3 regions of the Bacillus sp. KICET-3 genome follow, and region 3 is predicted to be linked to each of the others. Evidence: predicted binding sites of a transcription regulator. Region 3 holds the regulator's gene; each other region holds the start of a gene.
The links. Region 3 encodes LexA, which represses DNA repair genes until DNA is damaged. Its sites were predicted from a motif close to CGAACATATGTTCG; they were not measured.

Region 1: the regulator LexA is predicted to act here: its motif matches at 2,447-2,460, upstream of recA (recombinase RecA).
Region 2: the regulator LexA is predicted to act here: its motif matches at 1,623-1,636, upstream of ruvA (Holliday junction branch migration protein RuvA).

Annotation. Positions count from the first base shown of each region.
Region 1 covers NZ_CP137345.1:1,903,016-1,907,299, forward strand. The annotation lists gene R5H20_RS09600 (helix-turn-helix domain-containing protein) at 1-438, shown strand, start outside; gene pgsA (CDP-diacylglycerol--glycerol-3-phosphate 3-phosphatidyltransferase) at 500-1,081, shown strand; gene R5H20_RS09610 (competence/damage-inducible protein A) at 1,102-2,352, shown strand; gene recA (recombinase RecA) at 2,534-3,580, shown strand; gene rny (ribonuclease Y) at 3,960-4,284, shown strand, end outside.
Region 2 covers NZ_CP137345.1:3,233,893-3,238,176, reverse strand. The annotation lists gene R5H20_RS16505 (protein kinase domain-containing protein) at 78-785, opposite strand; gene R5H20_RS16500 (BofC C-terminal domain-containing protein) at 1,009-1,557, shown strand; gene ruvA (Holliday junction branch migration protein RuvA) at 1,702-2,307, shown strand; gene ruvB (Holliday junction branch migration DNA helicase RuvB) at 2,318-3,319, shown strand; gene R5H20_RS16485 (DUF2905 domain-containing protein) at 3,316-3,516, shown strand; gene queA (tRNA preQ1(34) S-adenosylmethionine ribosyltransferase-isomerase QueA) at 3,551-4,284, shown strand, end outside.
Region 3 covers NZ_CP137345.1:2,290,548-2,294,831, reverse strand. The annotation lists gene tkt (transketolase) at 1-639, opposite strand, end outside; gene R5H20_RS11675 (DUF896 domain-containing protein) at 816-1,049, opposite strand; gene R5H20_RS11670 (YneB family resolvase-like protein) at 1,097-1,759, opposite strand; gene yneA (cell division suppressor protein YneA) at 1,780-2,091, opposite strand; gene lexA (transcriptional repressor LexA) at 2,248-2,871, shown strand; gene R5H20_RS11655 (peptidase G2 autoproteolytic cleavage domain-containing protein) at 3,201-4,284, opposite strand, start outside.

The DNA of each region.
Region 1 (4,284 bases), 390 kb from region 3:
TCACCGCTGACGAAGGAAAATCAAAAAAGCGGGGATAACGAAAAAGCCGCGGACAAAGACAAAAAAGAAAACGGTGATGATGAGCAGGCCGATGAGAAAAAAGAGTTGAACATCAAGACCGTAAGCAGCCAGGGCAGCTCGACCACCTATGAAGTATCGGGAGCTGATAAGCTTGAGCTTGAGGTGAAAACGACTGGAGACTCCTGGGTAAGGGTGCAGGATGCGAAAGGAAACTCTCTTAAAGAAGGAACGATGAAAAAAGGGGAGACCTTTCAAAAAAATATAACCGACCAGGATCAGATTGATTTGCGGATCGGATATGCACCGGGTGTGGAAATTAAAATCAACGGCAAGGTTCTTTCCTATGAACTTGATCCGAAGAATGTGATGACACAAAATATAACGATTCAAAATAAAAAGGAGGAAAAGTCATCTTAATGCCCGGATGACTTTTTCTTTCGTCCATCAGCAATAATACGATACATATGGAGGCAACTTTATGTTTAACTTACCGAATAAAATTACGCTTTCGAGAATCGCCTTAATTCCTATTTTCATGATCATCATGCTTGTTCCGTTTCAGTGGGGATCGCTTTCTTTCGGAAACGAATCGATTCCGGTCGCACATCTGATCGGCGCCCTTCTGTTTATTTTCGCATCTGTTACCGATTGGGTCGACGGTTATTATGCGAGAAAGCTGAATCTTGTGACGAACTTCGGGAAATTTCTTGATCCGCTTGCAGACAAATTGCTCGTATCCACGGCTTTGATCATTTTGGTTCATTACCATCTGGCGCCGGCATGGATGGCGATCGTCATTATCAGCCGGGAATTCGCTGTGACAGGACTCCGCCTTGTTCTTGCAGGGACAGGGGAAGTCGTGGCGGCGAATATGCTTGGAAAAGTGAAAACATGGGCACAGATCATCGCCATTTCAGCGCTTCTCCTGCACAATCTGCCATTTGAGCTCGTCTCGTTCCCGTTTGGCTCTCTGGCATTATGGGTGGCCGTCTTTTTCACCGTCGTATCCGGATGGGATTATTTCGCTAAGAACTGGGACGCTTTAAAAACATCGAACTAAACATTAGGGAAGTGGAAAACATGAAACTGGAAAGAAAAGCTGAAATCATTGCCGTCGGTTCAGAGCTTTTGCTTGGGCAAATTGCCAATACGAACGCGCAGTTTATCAGCAAGCAGCTCGCGGAAATCGGCATCAATGTTTTTTATCATACAGCGGTTGGAGACAATCCCGAACGCTTGAAGCAAGTGATTAAAACCGCGCAGGAAAGGTCTGATTTCATCATCTTTTCCGGCGGGCTCGGGCCGACGAAAGACGATTTGACAAAAGAAACGATCGCCGAGGTCGTCGGACGTCCGCTTCAGCTTGATGAAGAAGCCTTTCAATCGATTGAGGATTATTTCAAAAAAACGAACCGCACGATGTCACCGAACAATCGGAAGCAGGCACTGATCCTCGAAGGGTCTGATGTATTGCCAAACCGGTTCGGCATGGCCCCGGGGATGCTTTTGGAGCATGAATCCCGCTTTTACATGCTTCTTCCCGGACCTCCGAAAGAGCTGAACCCAATGTTTGAAAACGAAGCGAAGCCGCTCATTCTTGAAAAACTGGGCTCAAAGGAAAAAATCGTCTCAAGGGTGCTTCGGTTCTTCGGAATCGGAGAATCCCAGCTTGAAACGGATTTGGAAGACCTTATTGACGCTCAGACTAACCCGACGATCGCGCCTTTGGCGGCCGATGGGGAAGTGACCCTCAGGCTGACGGCCAAACACGCGGATCCGGCTGAGACGGAACGCCTTCTTAAAGAAACGGAAGACCGGATTTTAGAGCGTGTTGGGGAGTTCTTTTACGGATATGACGATACTTCGCTTGTTGAAGAGCTTGCGAAAGCCTGCGTCCGCAAAGGGATGACGCTGTCTGCCGCGGAAAGCTTTACAGGCGGGCTGTTTTCGAGCTGGCTGACGGAGCTCAGCGGAGCCTCCGAATATTTCAGAGGAGGAGCCGTCTGCTACACAAACGAATTGAAAGTTTCAGCGGCAGGAGTTTCCGAAGAAACGCTGAACCGCTTCGGAGCCGTCAGCGCGGAATGCGCGAAGGAGCTCGCAGCAGGCATCAGAAACAAAACCGGAAGCGACATCGGCATCAGCTTTACCGGAGTAGCCGGTCCGAATACGCAGGAAGGCCATCCCGCAGGAAAGGTATTTATCGGGGTCTCTGTGAACGGCAAAGCAGAAGAGGTGCATGAATTCATGTTTGCCGGCTCCAGATCCGCGGTCAGGAAGCGTTCCGCCAAATACGGCTGCCATCTGCTGCTGAATGTGCTGGGAAAATAAGCGATAATATCTTTTTCGGAGAATCTTCCTTTTAAAAAAGACCGCTTTATCCTATGAGATCATATTTTTATCGTTTAAAACCCGTCAAAAAAATCGAATATGCGTTCGCTTTTTTCTTGGCAAATCAGTGCAAACAAGGTATAGTAGATATAGCGGAAGTGATAAAGGAGGAAAAAATAGAATGAGTGATCGTCAGGCAGCCTTAGACATGGCGCTTAAACAAATAGAAAAACAGTTTGGTAAAGGTTCGATTATGAAACTGGGCGAACAGACTGAAACAAGAATTTCAACTGTACCGAGCGGTTCTTTAGCGCTCGATGCAGCCCTCGGTGTGGGCGGATATCCGCGCGGAAGGATTATTGAAGTATACGGTCCTGAAAGCTCTGGTAAAACGACGGTGGCTCTTCATGCGATTGCCGAAGTTCAACAGCAGGGCGGACAGGCTGCGTTCATAGACGCCGAACACGCGCTGGACCCCGTTTACGCGCAAAAATTAGGTGTCAACATTGACGAGCTGCTGCTGTCCCAGCCTGATACGGGAGAACAGGCGCTTGAAATTGCGGAAGCGCTTGTCAGAAGCGGAGCCGTTGATATCGTTGTCATCGACTCGGTTGCTGCGCTCGTGCCGAAAGCGGAAATCGAAGGAGACATGGGAGATTCTCATGTCGGCCTGCAGGCCAGACTGATGTCCCAGGCGCTGCGGAAGCTTTCCGGAGCCATCAATAAATCGAAAACCATCGCGATCTTTATTAACCAGATCCGCGAAAAAGTCGGTGTAATGTTTGGTAATCCGGAGACGACTCCGGGCGGAAGGGCCTTGAAGTTCTATTCTTCTGTGCGCCTTGAAGTGCGCCGAGCCGAACAGCTTAAACAAGGCAATGATGTCATGGGGAACAAGACGAAAATTAAAGTCGTGAAAAACAAAGTGGCCCCTCCTTTCCGGACAGCCGAAGTGGACATTATGTACGGCGAAGGAATCTCAAAAGAAGGGGAGATCATCGACCTTGGAACAGAGCTTGACATCGTGCAAAAAAGCGGTGCATGGTACTCCTACCAGGATGAACGTCTTGGACAGGGCCGCGAAAATGCGAAGCAGTTCCTGAAAGAAAACAAAGACGTGCTTCTGATGATCCAGGAGCAGATCAGGGAGCATTATGGATTGGATGATGCCGGCAGTCAGGCTCCTAAAGGTGATGACGAAGAAATCCAGGAAGAACTCGAATTTTAATATTAAGGCCGCCGATGGATCGGCGGCCTTTTCTTCAGCTTTTTGCTGAGGCACCGATTCCCCCCTCCACTTAAAAAAACGCTCCGACAGCTGCCCGCGCCGAAGCTCCTCTTCCATTTTCAGCGGTTTGAAGCGCCATAAGCGGCGAATATCTTTTGAAACGTTAAGACCGTAAGCTTGACAAGTATTTCCCACACAATTACAATGAAATTGTATCACTTGTTTTTCTTAACATGATTGATAAACATTTAAACTTGACAAGGGCTGTGAAGCTTCTTCATTCCCTGTGAAGGTTCTGTATGTTGAGAAGAAAGTACAATGTACATGCCGACACTTACTTTTAGCAAGAAACAAGTTCATAGCAAGAGGAGGTGAAAGTATGAGTCCTTTAACAATTCTCATCTCCATTTTGCTGAGCCTATTCTGTTTAGTTGTTGGCTACTATGTTCGTAAAATCATTGCCGAAGCAAAAATTTCAGGTGCGCGGAATGCAGCCGAACAAATTCTTGGAGACGCAAAGCGGGATGCTGAAGCGTTGAAAAAAGAAGCCCTTCTTGAAGCAAAGGACGAGATTCATACGCTTCGGATAGAAGCTGAACAAGAAGTTCGTGAAAGACGAAATGAGCTTCAAAAACAAGAAAACCGTTTACTTCAAAAGGAAGAAAACCTTGATCGAAAAGATGAATCGTTAGATAAACGGGAAG
Region 2 (4,284 bases), 940 kb from region 3:
CCTTTCACAAAAGGTATACGGCACAAATGGCTGCGGGGTTTCATAAAAAATGCGTTTTTATCTTCGACTTCCGGCTTTTAAGAAAGAAATTTGTTTTTTCTGGCGGCCCATTGTTTTTGCAGCCAGCTTCTTTTATAAAGAAAAGAGATCATTTCCATCCATAATTTAGGGAGCTTTTGCGGGAATCCGTTTTTTTTATAAAAAATTTGATAAGCTGTTTTTAAGTCATCCCACTGTGTGCATTCTTTCGTTTGCAAAAATCTGGCGACATCGATGACTTTTATTTGCCCGGAAGGCGTCAGTATCAGATTGCGCAGATGGATGTCAGACGGATTCAGCCCCCTGCGCCGCGCGTCGTTTAACGCGCGGTCCACCTCCTTGATCATGTCATCCTGAATGGGGATCCCTTTATTGAGACACTCATAAAATGTATGTCCTTGAATATATTCCATTAGAATATACGAATGTCCCGTCTCATAAATATCGGGATAATAAGAAGAATCGGACAGCTTTTTGTATATTTCCGCTTCTTTTTCAGCGGTTTTTCTAAACTCGGGAAAAAAGACCTTCAGCGCCATTTCCCTCCCCTGATCGGTCAGCTTAAACACATAAGCGCTTCGTCCTTTCCCGATGAGTTCTATTTCATCGGGCTTTTTGACAAGCTTGTTAAATCTTTTTTTCGTGTTATATATAACGGCTTCTGCATAAGTTTTTGCCTTTGTCACGCCTGAGTTCACCTTCTTTTTAAGGGCTCTTAAAGAATCTCTATAATGTTGTTTATACATGAGATTGGACGATTTTGCATCCTAAATGCCTGAAACAATATGAATCGCTAAAAAAAGTAATAATTGTAAACGGATTGTAAAGCGATTGTCTCATCAAAAAACTGCGGCCTCCGGCGGCGGCATTCGCGCATTTTCATATGAGAAACTGCGGGAAATGGTTAATTTCCAACGGCGTTGGTCACACTATGAGTAAAATCGTGAAGGCAAAAAGAAGGTGATATTGATGAACAGCCGAAAAGTGAGGAAGAAAAACGGGTTTTTACTGCTTTGCAGCTTGTCTCTGGCTGCCGTTTTCAGCTTTCAGCAGAGTGCTGCCGCAGCCGAACCGGCCCCCGATAAAAAGCCGGCTAAAGTTCACATTCAGTTTGAAAAAGTGTATTTGGACGGTGATGTTGGAATTGAAAACCGGGAAGTCACCATTGGCAAAGTGGAGGATTTCAAAGTCGCTTACAAAGGATGGCAGCTTATTGATCATAAAAAGAATTTCATGTTGTTTCGCAAGCAGGTCGATGACATCTCTCCTCTCAGCAAAACAAACGGCTATATCGGCGTGACGGAAGACGGCGTTATTTCGACGTTTCACGGACGCCCGGGAATTTTATCTGAACCGATTCAATCCTTTTTCCAGATTGATATAAAACGCCTTGAAAGCCGGATGGCCGATGATCTCAAGAAAGGCATTCCATACCGTACGAAAAAGGAATTTGAACATGTCATTGAGGCAGTAAAATCGTCCGGAAACCGGCATCATTTGAAGGATATGAAGACATGACGCAGTTATGTCTTTTTTTAAGTGTAAAAAAGATTTGATCATCGGTACGTGCGTTTGCTGCTGAGCGAACATATGTTAACTTTTTCATTCTAGCTTTGCCTGTTTTATGTTACAATGAAGAGCAGTCAAAGAGGTGAATGAACGTTGATCGAATTTGTTAAGGGGACCATTGAATATGTATCGCCCCAGTATATCGTGATTGAAAACGGCGGAATCGGATACCAGGTCTTTACCCCGAATCCATTTATTTATAAAGAAAAAAGCAAAGAAACAATTTATACATACCATTACATAAAAGAAGACGCGTCTTCCCTGTACGGATTTTCGGCAAGGGAAGAAAGAATGCTGTTTGCAAAACTGCTTGATGTGACGGGAATCGGCCCGAAAGGAGCGCTTGCCATCCTTGCTTCCGGCGATCCCGGGGCGGTTATTGAAGCGATTGAAAATGAGGACGAAGCATTTCTGGTCAAATTCCCCGGTGTGGGCAAAAAAACAGCCAGACAGATCATTCTCGACTTGAAAGGAAAATTGGCGGATGCCGTCCCAACAATGGCGGCGAGCCTGTTCAACCATGAGGAGCGGGAGCAGGCGCATGAAGCTTCAACCGCGCTCGAGGAAGCGCTTGAAGCTTTAAGCGCGCTCGGCTACTCTGACCGCGAAATTAAAAAAGTGCTGCCTCACTTGAAAAAAGAAGAGGCGCTCTCAACGGATCAATATGTCAAAAAAGCACTGCAAAAACTATTAAAGTAAGGTGATGTTCATGGATGATCGGCTTGTATCAAGTGAACTAGACAACCATGAATCAGCGATTGAGCAGAGTTTGCGGCCGCAAAAGCTCGCTCAGTACATCGGCCAGGAAAAGGTCAAAGATAACCTCAGAATCTTCATCGAAGCTGCGAAAATGAGGGAGGAGACATTGGACCATGTCCTCTTATACGGCCCTCCCGGATTGGGGAAAACGACGCTTGCCGCAATCATCGCCAATGAAATGGGTGTAAACATCCGCACGACATCGGGGCCCGCGATCGAACGCCCCGGCGATTTGGCGGCGATTCTGACGGCGCTTGAGCCGGGAGACGTATTATTTATTGACGAAATCCACCGTCTGCACCGCTCGATCGAAGAAGTCCTGTATCCGGCGATGGAAGATTTCTGCCTTGATATCGTCATCGGAAAAGGTCCGTCAGCCCGCTCCGTCAGGCTGGATCTTCCGCCTTTCACGCTCGTCGGCGCAACTACAAGAGTAGGGCTTTTGACGGCGCCGCTCAGAGACAGGTTTGGCGTTTTGTCAAGGCTTGAGTATTATAACCAGGACGAGCTGTCAAACATCGTCGTCAGAACGGCAGAGCTGTTTGAAGTTGATATTGACCCGCTCTCCGCCCGGGAAATCGCAAGACGGTCAAGGGGCACACCGCGAATTGCCAACAGACTCTTAAGGCGGGTCAGAGATTTTGCCCAGGTGCTTGGCAACAGCTCCATTACGGAAGAGGTAGCGGTTGATGCGCTTGAGCGCCTTCAAGTGGACAGACTCGGGCTCGACCATATTGACCGTAAGCTTTTATTGGGCATGATTGAAAAATTTGGCGGCGGCCCCGTCGGCATCGATACGATTTCCGCCACGATCGGCGAGGAATCCCATACGATTGAAGATGTGTATGAGCCTTATCTTCTCCAGATCGGCTTTATTCAAAGGACGCCGCGGGGACGCATTGTAACCCCTGATGTTTACAGCCATTTTAAAATGGAGGTTCCAAAGCCATGACTGACTTTCCAAAGATGCTGATGCTTTTAGGCGCTGTCATTTTTGCCGTCGGTTTATTCATGCAAGTCATCGGCAAACTGCCGGGAGACATTTTTGTAAAAAAAGGGAATGTGACATTTTTCTTTCCGGTTGTCACGTGTATTGTCATCAGTATCATCCTGTCCGTGCTGTTCTCAATCTTCGGACGGATGAAGTAAGATCAAAGTATACAGATAGAATAAGGTGAAAAACATGAAAGTAGAATTATTTGATTTTGACCTGCCGGAGCGTCTGATTGCCCAGGTTCCGCTTAAAGAACGGGACGCTTCCCGGCTGATGGTGCTTAATAAACAAACGGGGGACATCACCCACAGCACCTTTAAGCACATCATTGATTTTATGCAGGCGGGCGACTGTCTCGTGCTGAACGATACGCGGGTTCTCCCTGCACGCTTATTCGGCATTAAAGAAGAGACAGGTGCCAAGGTCGAAGTGCTCCTGTTAAAACAGGAGGAAGGCGACATCTGGGAGACGCTCGTCAAACCTGCCAAGCGGGTGAAGCGGGGCACCGTTCTTACGTTCGGTGACGGACGTCTTACAGCAGTCTGCACAGAAGAGCTCGACCACGGCGGAAGAAAAATCGAGTTCCGCTATGAAGGGATTTTCTACGAGGTGCTTGAATCCCTCGGCGAAATGCCGCTGCCTCCTTATATCAAAGAACAGCTCGATGATAAGGAGCGCTACCAGACGGTATATTCCAAGAAACAAGGATCAGCGGCTGCGCCTACGGCCGGGCTGCATTTTACGGAAGAAATACTTGAAGCGCTCAAACAAAAAGGCGTGGAGATTGCATTTATCACCCTTCATGTCGGACTCGGAACATTCCGGCCTGTCAGCGCGGAACATGTGGAAGAGCATGATATGCATGCCGAGTTTTATGAAATGACGGAAGAAACGGCCGCGATTCTTAACCGCGTCAAAGATAG
Region 3 (4,284 bases):
TACTTCCCAGTTCATCGCTTCAAAGCGCTGCTTGACATTTTCGGAGAAGGAGCGGTTCAGCTCTCCGTCAAGGGAAATATCGTTGGAATCATACAGCACGATTAAACGGCCGAGCTTCAGATGGCCAGCAAGAGAAGCCGCTTCTGATGATATTCCTTCCATTAAGTCTCCGTCACCGCAAATGCTGTATGTATAATGGTCGACAACACGATACTCGTCACGATTATAAGTTTCCGCAAGGTGGCGTTCTGCAAGAGCCATACCGACCGCCATTGCGATTCCTTGTCCAAGCGGGCCTGTCGTCGCATCAACCCCAGGAGTATGTCCAAATTCAGGGTGCCCAGGCGTTTTGCTGCCCCATTGCCGGAAATTCTTTAAGTCATCCATTGAAACGTCATATCCGCTTAAATGAAGCATGCTGTACAACAGCATAGAACCGTGTCCGGCAGATAGCACAAAGCGGTCTCTGTTGAACCAATTAGGATTCTCAGGGTTTACATTCATCATTTTAGTCCAAAGCGCATAAGCCATTGGAGCAGCCCCCATCGGCATGCCTGGATGGCCGGATTTGGCTTTTTCGATAGCATCTATGGATAGTGTTCGTATCGTTGCTACAGACTTTAATTCAATCGTTTTCATTTTTATCCCCTTCCTGTATGTACTCTACTTTCTTATCATAAATCTACCCATCAGTTTTCACAACCATTTCAGCTCAAAAGCTGAATGAAAAAATCATGAATTTTTGTCATGCTTTCCTTATTGTTCATCAATAGTATATACAAAAAGGGAATACGATATTGGCGTATTCCCTGAAATTAATGCAGCCTGCGGCTTCTTTTTTCCTTTTTCAGCTTTTCGGGAGTTACATCATTGCCCTCCGGATCTACGATCGTTACGTTTTTCAAAGTATTTTTCATAGATGCGCGGACTCCCTTCAGATATTCTTGGCGAAGCTGCTGCTGTTCGGCTTTTTCTTCGTCTGTTAAAGAGCCAGTTTTTGATTTTTTGGCAAGCTCTTTAATTCTGGCTATTTTTTCTTTAGAAATCATGGTAAACTCCTTTAATCTGTTTAATCTTCATACTACTAAATTCGCTCTCATTTGACAACAGATTGGTCTGATCCGCCCTCTTTAAATTCCTGGTAGCGGCGGTGAACAGTTGCTTTGGAAATGCTGTAGCCAAAACCTCTTAGAACCGCTGCAATCTCGGCAAACGTCAGCTTGTTTTCCCTCAGCCTGATGATTTCCGACAACGGGGCTTCTATCCGCTCCCTGCCGGTTCCTTCATGCTGATTTTTCAAGTTTTTCTCCGGACGGTATCCGTTTTCGACCGCTTTTTTCATGCCCCTTTTTATTTTCAGATTATGGATCTTCCGCTGATATTCTTCCACAATGCCGACAATCTCCAAAACCATTGAGTCTGCTTCTGAAAGTTCCAGCTGTCCCCTGTGGGCCAATGTGTAGATTTGGACACCTTCTTTATATAAACAGTGAAGCAGCGCGATTTTTGCATTGCCTCTGCCGAGCCGCGTGTCATCCTGAATTAAAACGGCGTCGACATCAGACGTTTTTATCTCTTCAAGCAAATCGAGGACGCCGTCGCGATCCAGCTCATATCCGCTCGCCTGTTCGGAAATGACTTTCAAAACGGTCATCCCGTGCTCGGCGGCAAGCATTGCAAGCTCTTCTTCCTGCCGTTTTAAGGAGGTCTCCTGCTGTTCTTTCGCCGTGCTCACCCTGGTGTATATAATCGCATTCACGGAAATCCCCCCCATTCCTGTTACTCTACCACAGCCAGCTGATATTGGTCAGAGTGCTGCTTGGTTACCGGCACGACTAAAACATCGCCGGGTTGGATAACGGATGTCGGCAAATCGTTTTGTTCGGCAACCCACTCGATGAATTTTTGCCTGTCGGCGGCTTTTCCTCCTTGAATGCGGTCTGCCAGCCCCCATAACGAATCCCCTTCTTGAACTTCTATTTTAACATATTGCTTGTTTTCTTCGATCTTAGCGGCAAAAGACATAAACAGAATACAAATGCTAATCCCGACGGTAAAGAGACTAACGAAAATGAATGATTCTTTTTTCAAATCGATCACCTCAAACAGAATATTTGTTCGCTTTTAGTGACTTCAGTATACATACGAACAAATGTTTCTGTCAATCGTTTTTTTCGAACCTATGTTTGTACTCAAAGGAAAAACATGCTATAATCTAGCTAAAATCGACGTTTTGAGGTGCAAAACATGACGAAGCTATCAAAAAGACAACTTGATATTTTGCGTTTCATAAAGGAAGAAGTGAAGCGCAAAGGCTATCCGCCTTCCGTGAGGGAGATTGGCGAAGCGGTCGGCCTGGCATCAAGTTCAACCGTACACGGCCATTTGGCAAGGCTTGAAACAAAGGGGCTGATCAGAAGGGACCCGACAAAGCCGAGAGCGATTGAAATCCTGGACACTGAAGAAGGAGTCCACATTCCGAAAAACCAGGTTGTCAATGTTCCCGTCATCGGAAAGGTGACGGCCGGAACACCGATTACCGCCGTCGAAAATATCGAGGAGTACTTTCCGCTTCCGGATCGCCTGGCTCCGCCGGACGAGCATGTTTTCATGCTGGAGATTATGGGGGAAAGCATGATAGACGCAGGAATATTGGATAAAGACTATGTGATTGTGAAACAGCAGAACACGGCAAACAACGGTGACATCGTCGTCGCCATGACCGAGGACGATGAAGCGACCGTCAAACGGTTTTTCAAGGAAGCGAACCATATCCGCCTGCAGCCGGAGAACCCGACGATGGAGCCGATCATTCTGCAAAATGTAACCATTCTCGGAAAAGTGATCGGCGTTTTCCGCACCGTCCATTAAAAGGGGAAGCTCTTCTTGCTGCCGGTTATTCCGGCAGCTTTTTTGCATAAAAAAATCAGGTTCATATCCGGACCCGTTTTGGGAGGATGAACCTGAAAAGAGGAATTCATAATATGCTTACAACATCATTATCTCCGATATCATATTTCCAGTCAACAAAAAAGTTGCATAAAGGAAACTTTTTTTAGGCTTCGCCGGAACTGCCGGCCCCGGAACCTGCCCTTGCCATCTAGCTCAGCATGTCCCGCCGATCTCTCCCGATAGTGAATGTTTGGCACTCCAGTTGTGAATGAAATATGGAGAAATGTCTCTTCTGCCCGTCTTGCCCGCTATTTAATCATGACAAGCGCGATCCCGTATCCTTTTTCAAGGCTGTAAGGAGCGGTTATTTTCATCACTTTCCAAGAACCTGCGCCAGCCCTTGTCCCGATTCCGTTAAGCGCCTTGATGTAATCGCCTTGTTGTACCGTGCCGTCAATCCGTACATACTGCCGTCCCAAAAGGCCAACGACATGCCATTGGTCTCCGGCAGCCCGCAGAAAACGGCTCGCTTCCAGAGTTTCATCAAAGTCGGGATTTATTTTCGGGATGCGAATCGTCTCCCCTGTTTCTTCATCAATCGCGTTCTCTTCAATCAATCCGCCGAATTCGTTCGTCAAATAGCGTTCCTGCCGGGCGAACCCCAATTCTCCCGAAATAAAAGCGACCGTTTCCGAAATAACCCCCAGCATGTCATCCCCTGCTTGGGCCGGTGCGATTTTTTCTCCTCTTAACGCCACAATGGTGCCTGTTTCGATGAGCTGCCCGTTTTCACTTTCAAAATACTCTCCGTATCCGGTTAAGGAAGACCTGACAGAACCCGCAAATGTTCCATTCCCGTAAAGGGAATCCAGAAGCCATTTAATTGACTGGTATCCCCCGGCTACTGTGTACGGCTCTTCAAGCGTAATGCTTTCAGAGGACAGTATCGTTCTGGATACGCTGTTTCCTTTAATATGAGAGTTGTTTGAAGCGGTGATAAAGGCGCGGGAGCCCTCTGTGCTGGAACCGCCTGAAGACCCGATGACGGCATTTCTTTCGCCTTTGGCCGTAATATCGCCTGTTCCTGCGATGACGGCGCTTGATGGCTCAAACGCAAAGCCTGAGGTGGTGGCAATTTGCGCTCCGCCCTTTAAGCTGACGGGTACCTGCTGGTAGGTTTGCCCTTTAATGGATGCAGCCGCATCATACCCCTCTGCGAGAACGCCGACGACCACGGCCTGGCTGTTCGGTGTCTGAATTCCTACTGTACCGCCATCGGCTATCATCGTTCCATTCATAATATTGACATTATAAAGCCCGCCGCCAATCGAGATTCCTTTTGGAGCGGAATGATAAATATCGAAGTTTGAAATTTTGACATGATCGGTTTTA